Linked DNA regions of Candidatus Kuenenia stuttgartiensis. The protein of the gene in region 1 binds, or shares a complex with, the protein of each later gene. Links are inferred from orthologs where the notes say so. Each region holds a gene or a part of one and is shown on either strand. Other genes may lie near its edges.

What was found. Proteins that work in one complex are often made in the same cells at the same time.
Region 2: the proteins of dnaB (region 1) and dnaG are in contact, whole or in part, in a crystal structure (PDB 2R6A), measured with the Geobacillus stearothermophilus proteins. The link is inferred for Candidatus Kuenenia stuttgartiensis from one-to-one orthologs. Residues at the interface, in WP_033016901.1 of Geobacillus stearothermophilus: Ser13, Glu15, Ala16, Gln18, Glu91, Leu92, Asp94, Ala95, Val96, Pro97, Thr98, Ala99, Ala100, Asn101, Tyr104, Tyr105, Ile108; in WP_049624496.1 of Geobacillus stearothermophilus: Lys456, Leu457, Leu458, Pro459, Ala460, Asn463, Ala464, Leu467, Leu535, Leu536, Ile537, Ala538, Gln544, Glu545, Asp548, Tyr549, His552.

What each region holds. Positions count from the first base shown.
Region 1 is NZ_LT934425.1:3,255,613-3,259,593, forward strand. Bases 588-3,391 are described here. They hold dnaB (replicative DNA helicase), read left to right. Parts: upstream 588-1,219; coding sequence 1,220-2,563; downstream 2,564-3,391. Other genes in these bases: rpsR (30S ribosomal protein S18), read left to right, coding at 588-727; rplI (50S ribosomal protein L9), read left to right, coding at 742-1,200; bamA (outer membrane protein assembly factor BamA), read left to right, coding at 2,560-3,391. Also shown: KSMBR1_RS15180 (single-stranded DNA-binding protein), read left to right, coding at 27-467; more of rpsR, read left to right, coding at 506-587; more of bamA, read left to right, coding at 3,392-3,981. UniProt on the Escherichia coli protein: The main replicative DNA helicase, it participates in initiation and elongation during chromosome replication. Travels ahead of the DNA replisome, separating dsDNA into templates for DNA synthesis.
Region 2 is NZ_LT934425.1:2,560,184-2,563,678, reverse strand. What follows is about bases 1-2,907. They hold dnaG (DNA primase), read right to left. Parts: upstream 2,401-2,907; coding sequence 601-2,400; downstream 1-600. Other genes in these bases: nuoE (NADH-quinone oxidoreductase subunit NuoE), read left to right, coding at 2,613-2,907; rpoD (RNA polymerase sigma factor RpoD), read right to left, coding at 1-330. Also shown: more of nuoE, read left to right, coding at 2,908-3,071; NADH-quinone oxidoreductase subunit NuoF, read left to right, coding at 3,058-3,495. UniProt on the Escherichia coli protein: RNA polymerase that catalyzes the synthesis of short RNA molecules used as primers for DNA polymerase during DNA replication.

The DNA of each region.
Region 1 (3,981 bases):
TTAGTTAGAGATAAAAGGAGTAAGGAATGGCAAGCCTTAATAAAGTATTTCTTATGGGAAACCTTACGAGAGATCCTGAACTGAGATATACCGCAGGAGGGTTGGCAGTGGCAAGTTTTGCGATAGCTGTGAGTAGCAAATGGACGTCCAAAACCGGGGAACAAAAGGACGAAGTTTGTTTTGTAGATGTCAGTATGTTTGGCAGGAGAGCTGAAGTTATTGGCGAATACTTCAGCAAGGGAAGCCCTATCTTTATCGAAGGCCGCTTGCAATTTAATCAGTGGGAAACAAAAGAAGGACAAAAGCGTAGTACATTGCGTGTAGTTGCGGATAATTTTCAGTTCATTGGCGGCGGTGCAGGCAAACGGCCAAAAGACGATTTGGGGCAATCACTGGATAGCGCAAATTCAGATACGACGTCTGAAAATATGGTTTCGGACATCAATGGTGAAGAGATACCGTTTTGATGTAAACGTAGACATTTTTTATAAGAAGGTTAAATACTATGACAAGAAAAATATTTAATAAAACAAGCAAATGCAGATTTTGCAGAATGGGGGTCGAGGAGGTTGATTATAAGGACATCCAAAATTTACAGAAACTTGCAACTACCCGGGGGAAACTTTTTTCAAGAAAACGGTCGGGGAATTGTGCCCGGCATCAACGTTCTGTTAAAATGTCCATTAAAAGAGCAAGGTTTATGGCTTTGCTTCCATACGTAACTTAGGAGGTTATTTTTCCATGGAATTATTATTGACAAAAAATATTGACACGCTTGGCAGGATCGGTGATGTTGTTAAAGTAAAAAAAGGGTATGCGAGGAATTATCTGTTGCCCAGGGGAATGGCCACTTACGTTACCGAAGGGAATTTGAAGCAACTGGAGAAGGCAAAAAAGAAAATTGAAATACAACTGAAAGAAGAATGCGAAAGATTGCGGGAAATTTTGGAGACTATTTCCAACGCCGTTTGCAGGATTCCTGCAAAGGTGAATGAAGAAGGAAGGTTGTTTGGTTCCGTTACGTCTGTTCATATAGCCGATGTGCTGAAGAAACAGGGGATACCAATTGATGTGGATATGATTAAACTGGAAAATCCTGTAAAGGAATGCGGCGAATATGATGTTGCGGTTGTATTAAGCGCTGAAATGAAGACAACATGTAAAGTGCAAGTGGTGAATGAAGAAGAGGATGTTGTCTGATTTTTAAAGGGACAAATATATGGCAGTAGAATCGGTGCTTGAACGTACGCTGCCTCAAAGTCTGGACGCCGAAATGAGTGTTATTGGCGCCATGTTGCTTGACAATGAGGTTATAAATGTAGTTGTGCCAATATTGAATAAGCAAAGTTTTTATAAAACGGCGCACCAGAGCATATACCAGGCCATAATAGATTTGTATGATAAGGGGCAGGCCATTGATTTGGTTTTGTTGCGGGAAGAATTAAAGAAGCGTTCCTTACTTGAGAATGTTGGCGGAGCAGAGTATTTGGTGGAACTTGAGGAAGCGGTTCCAACTATTGGGAATGTAGAATATTATGCGAATATAGTACGGGAAAATGCCATAAAAAGAAATCTCATTGAAGTTGCCGCAAATATTCAAAAACAGGCATTTGAAGGTGCCGTTGATACCGGCTTTTTACTTGATTCCTCTGAGAGGGCGATCTTTGAGATTACGCAGAAAAAATTTAACGCATCGTCCATTAAATTAAATGAAATACTGAAAGAAACCTTTAGCCGTATTGAGAATCTGCATGACAGGGAAAGCAGGTTAACGGGGTTATCTACCGGATTTTACGATTTCGATGACCTTACCTGCGGATTGCAGCCTTCCGAACTTGTTATTGTTGCCGCAAGGCCCAGCATGGGGAAAACAAGTTTTGTTATGAATATTATCGAACATATTGGGGTGGTAGAAAAAAAACCGGCGGCAATATTTTCTATGGAAATGTCTGCCCAGCAGTTGGCGCAAAATATGCTTTGTTCTCACTCAAAGATCGATGCGCATAAACTAAGAAAAGGATTTCTGGAAGATGATGATAGATTATGGAGTGCACTTTCAAATGGGTTAGGGTCTCTTTCCGAAGCGCCTATTTTTATTGAAGATACACCGGGGCTGACAGTATTGGAAGTGCGTGCAAAGGCAAGGAGATTAAAAGCTCAATACGATATTCAACTAATTGCGGTAGATTATTTGCAATTGATGGAATCGCCTCGTGGAGAAAATCGCCAGCAGGAGATTTCTATAATTTCCAGGGGTTTAAAATCTCTTGCCAGAGAACTGGCAATACCGGTAATTGCGGTATCCCAGTTGAACAGGTCTGTGGAGTCTAGGGAGGGGCACAGACCAAGGATGTCAGATCTTCGTGAATCAGGATCGATTGAACAGGATGCGGATGTTATTGCTTTGTTACACAGAGAAGATTATTTTAATCCCGAAAAAAAGGATGGTACCGCAGAACTGATTATAGCAAAACAGCGGAATGGGCCTACAGGAACGATAAAATTGACTTTTCTCTCACATTGTATGCGTTTTGAAAATTTCTCGTCTTCAGGAATCGAATGAAACCGGACAAGGTTTTATTAACTACCGCTAAGACAATTGTGGCACTTGTTTTGGTCTTGTGTTTTGTAAATGTTAAGGTTTCTTGCGATGAAAATCTGGATAAAAACACGCATATTCTAAAAAAAATTGAAGTCAGAGGAAACAAAAGGATTAGTGATGCTGCAATAAGAAGCATCATTCGGTCGAAGGAAGGTGACGTGTATGACCCTAACCTAGTAAGTCAGGATGTGGATGCTATTTGGTCACTGGGGTTCTTTGAAAACATAGAGGTTGAAATAGAAGAGACAGCCGATGGGTTAAACCTGATTTTCCTTGTCTCTGAACGTGCAGTAATTGACAAGATCCTGTTTTCGGGTAATAAAAAGATTAAATCCAAAAAATTGGCAAAAGAAATTGGGATAAGAGAGGGAGACGTATTAAAGCATCATCTGCTGAAGTTGGATGAAGATAAAATACGGGATTTATATAAGAAAAAATGTTTTTCCAGAATGCAGGTACATGCGGAGTCCAAGGTGGTAAATGGAGAAACAACGGTTATCTTTAATATAGAAGAAGGTCCCCGTATACGTATTGCCGATATTGATTTTAAGGGTAATACCAGTTATAAACCCAGAAAACTCCTTAAGCAAATGGAAACCCGCAAGAAGAGATTCCCGAAAATAATGTTTCCCGGAAGATTTGAACAAGATGTATTTGCATCTGATATGGTTAAAATCAAAGAGTTTTACATGAATAATGGATGGCTGGATGTTGATGTTGGATGGGAGATAACATATGAAAACGATGACAGTGAGATGTACATTACCATACACGTAAAAGAAGGGGAAAGATATTATGTAGATACATTAGAAATAAGTGGTACAACAATATTTACCGCAGATGAATTGAAAGCTGCATTAAAATTGAAGGAAGGCGCCCCTTTCTCTTTAGACGCGGTGGAAAAGGATACATATCAAATCCGGCTTGCTTATGGTGCGCAGGGATATCTTGCAACTAGTGTTAATGAAAAACACATATTTGCTGCTGATGAAACTAAAGTAAAGGTGTTTTTTGATATTGAGGAGCGTGACAGGTACTATATAGACAAAGTAAAGATTATCGGAAACGATAAGACAAGGGACAATGTTATTCGCAGGCAGCTAACCTTTAATCCGGGTGAACGGTTAAATGTCGAAAAAATACGTGATAGCCAGAGACGATTGGCAAACACGGGGTATTTTGATATGGATTCTGGAATGCCTGCGGGAATTAGTTTTGAACAAGGCTCTGTGCCAAACAAGAAAAATTTAATAGTTGAAGTAAGAGAAGGAAGGACCGGCATGCTAAGGTTTGGCGGAGGGTATGGGGCAAATGTCGGCGCTTTTGGCGATATTTCATATACAGATAGAAATTTTGATGTTCTTGATTTTCCAAAGGGC
Region 2 (3,495 bases), 700 kb from region 1 along the record:
CGTAAGAAGTGGAATCTCTCCCATCTGGGTTAAATACATCCGAACGGGATCATCTATCTTCTCCGTAACAGTGGAAACCTCGCCAAATCCGAATTCGCTTTCCGAATAATGTTCTGCTTCTTCAGAATCAACAACTTCACGACCTTCAATATCCGCCTCGTCAATCAGATCGATTCCCAGTTCGTCCAGCATCATCAATATATCGTCTATTTTTCCTGGTGGAATCTCTGCATCATCAGGCAACATATCGTTGAGTTCTTCGTAGGTTAAATACCCTTTTTCTTTACCCTTTTGCGTAAGTAGTTTGATTTTTTGATTCAAGTTTTCCATTCAGAGATTAGACCTCCCTATACTATTCATCTCATCCTATAAAATAAAGCGGGGAAATATTCATTTAGCCTGCCCACTTAAACTTTATTTCATAATTTTAATGCAATTAAAAATGACGCTCGTATATCGCTTCGGCAAAATGTTTACCCATACCCTCATTGCAAGCGCCATGAAAGCACTCTTAAGTCTTTTGAGAAACAAGAGATTGCTTCGCCGTACCACTCTTTGCAATGACATTGTTTGGTGTATGCATTTTACAGAAACGAGATACTAGGGTTTATTTTTTAACGCGTGAATATTTCTGCTCTTTTTATGATATTCTTCCAGCAGCATAACAATATCTTCTTCTTTATGAGAAGACCGTGCAGTTTCCAGCATCTTTTTCTTTGTAATATGAATATCCTTTCTTCTGTTTCGTCTTTTGAAGAAAAGAATACATGCCTCCAATCTATCTCTGTAATCGGTCATGTCTTGAAATTCCCGGGTGGTAACAATGTCAACCAGCAACTTATTCAGCCGCGCTTCGCCAATTGAATGCAGTACATCTTCTTCTTTGACGGCCTTGTTTTTCTGATATATTTCTACTATTCTTCCCGCTATCTCAAGGAAATCTTTGTTATCAAACTCTTCCGGAATCTTTTCGTTTATTATCCGTGGTATAAGGCTGTTGCAAGATAACATCAAATATAAAATTTCCCGTTCAGCCATAGAAGAAGCATCCAGCCTCTGCTTTGTTTTCTGGTTATTGTTGTTGGCAGGAACAGAAAGAGGCCTTTTAACATTTTTTATATGTGACCACAAGGCTGCTTCATCGATAGACATTTCTTCTGAAATTAATTTGATAAGCAGGTTGCGTTTTATAGCATCAGGCGTCTTCATGGCTGTAGCAAGCACATTGTTAAGAGCATTTGCCTTGCCATGTACGGTGGACATGTCCCATTTAGTTGCGGCAAATTCTATTTTAAAGTGAAAAAAGTCCTTTGCACTATCAATATATGATAAGAACTTTTCGGGACCTTCCGCCAGCAAAAAATCACATGGGTCATATCCCTTCGGCAATTGGGCAATTTTTACATCAAATTCTTCTTCGATAAAGATATCCAGGTTTCTGTCCGAAGATTTTTGGCCGGCACTGTCTGCGTCTAAAAGGAGTATTACCCGACTGCAATATTGTCTCAAACTCCTGAGATGTTGTTTTGAGATAGCAGTCCCAAGAACCGCCACAGCCCATTCTATCCCATGCTGATGCGCCATTATTACATCGGTGTACCCTTCCATGAGAATTACTTTTTGTTTTTTTAAGATGGCACTTTTCGCAATATCAATGCCGTACAATATATTACTCTTGTTAAAAAGAACCGTCTCCGGGGAGTTTAAATATTTTGGGAGGGAATCATCCAGCGCCCGCCCTCCAAAACCCACCACCTGCTTTCTTATATCCAGTATTGGAAATATCAGTCTGTCCCGAAAACGGTCATAGTAAGAATCGCGCTCCTTTTTTTGTATAATTAATCCTGCCTGTTGCAACTGGTACATCGAAACATTGCCCCCTTTGCACATTTTTACTAACGAATCCCATTCTGCCGGAGCATAACCAATGCAAAAGTTTTTGATGGAGTGGTCATTTATCTTCCGTTTCAACAAATAGTCTCTGGCCTTTTTCCCCTTCATTGCATCAAGCAACATCTTCTGATAGAAGGTTGCGGCAAACCTGGTTGTTTCGTACAGATGCGTCTTTTTTGAAGATGAAAGGGACGTTTCTTTCGCATATATTTGGGTAAGGTCGACACGTGATTTTGAGGCTACCAGTTTCACGGCCTCCACAAAATCCATCCCTTCCTGTTTCATGACAAATTGAAAAACGGTACCACCTTCCCCACACCCAAAACACTTGAAAAGTTTCTTATCCGGGTTAACAAAAAAAGAAGGTGTTTTTTCTGAATGGAAAGGACACAAGCCAATAAACGCCTTTCCGCTTTGCTTTAACTGAATGTATTCTGAAATGATCTGAACTATGTCTGCGGCAAACTGAATTTCCGCAATCTTTTCTTGTGGAATAAAATGTACCATTGAATTGGAGATAGGTAAGATGAATTATTTTGTTTGCGCTATCCTAAAACTTTTTAATTATATCAAGATAACAATTAATGTCAATACATTGGGACATAATTGTCAAGACAATTTAAAACACTTGTAATTCTATAATTTTGTGATTTAATAATAGAGTTTATCGATCAAAACCAAACTTCCCTGTCATCCTGTAAAGGCATAATGGTGCAAAAATGTCCCAATCCAATGTTAAAAAATATTTAGAAATCTGCGGCAATACAAAAGAAGCTTCTATTCCCATTTTACAGTCGATTCAGGAAGAGTATGGATACCTTCCTCTTGATGTTTTAGATCAGGTTTGTGAGGAGTCGGAGATAACAAAATCCCATCTCTATGGCGTAGCCACGTTTTATGCACAGTTTAAATTAACCCCCAAAGGGAGAAATGCCATTAAAGTGTGCAAAGGCACCGCCTGCCATGTGAAAGGCGCTGATATTACCATTGTAGCGATGAAAGACCAACTGGGCATTGATATTGACCAAACAACGGAAGATGGAGCGTTTTCCATGGAAACGGTGGCTTGTCTAGGGTGTTGCTCTCTTGCCCCTGTAATTATGATTAATGAAGATGTATTTGGTGGATTTTCATCAGCAAAAGTGCGGGGGACGCTAAAGAAATATGGAAAAGAATAATCAGCACATAAGATTTGTAATTGGTTTAGGAAGTTGTGGCATAGCAGCAGGGGCTAAGGATCTCTATGGAGAATTAGCCTCAAAAATTGAAAACAATCCCGATGTTTCTTTAAGCCACACATCATGCAATGGAATGTGTTTTAAAGAACCAATCCTGGAAGTTTTTTATCCCGATGGCAACCATCTGATGATGGGAAACGTTCATAAAAAAGATTTAGACAAGATATTGGATCCCCTCCTTAATCAGGGCGCAATTGATGAAAAATTCATCATCGAAGATTCAAGTAAGCCAGACAGAAGAGAAGATTTTCGGCAGAAACAGCATAAGATTGTTTTAGAAAACTGCGGTATTATCGATCCTGACGATATTGCGCCCTATATTAAAAAAGGCGGCTATGAGGCAGTTAAAAAAGTTTTGGGAACT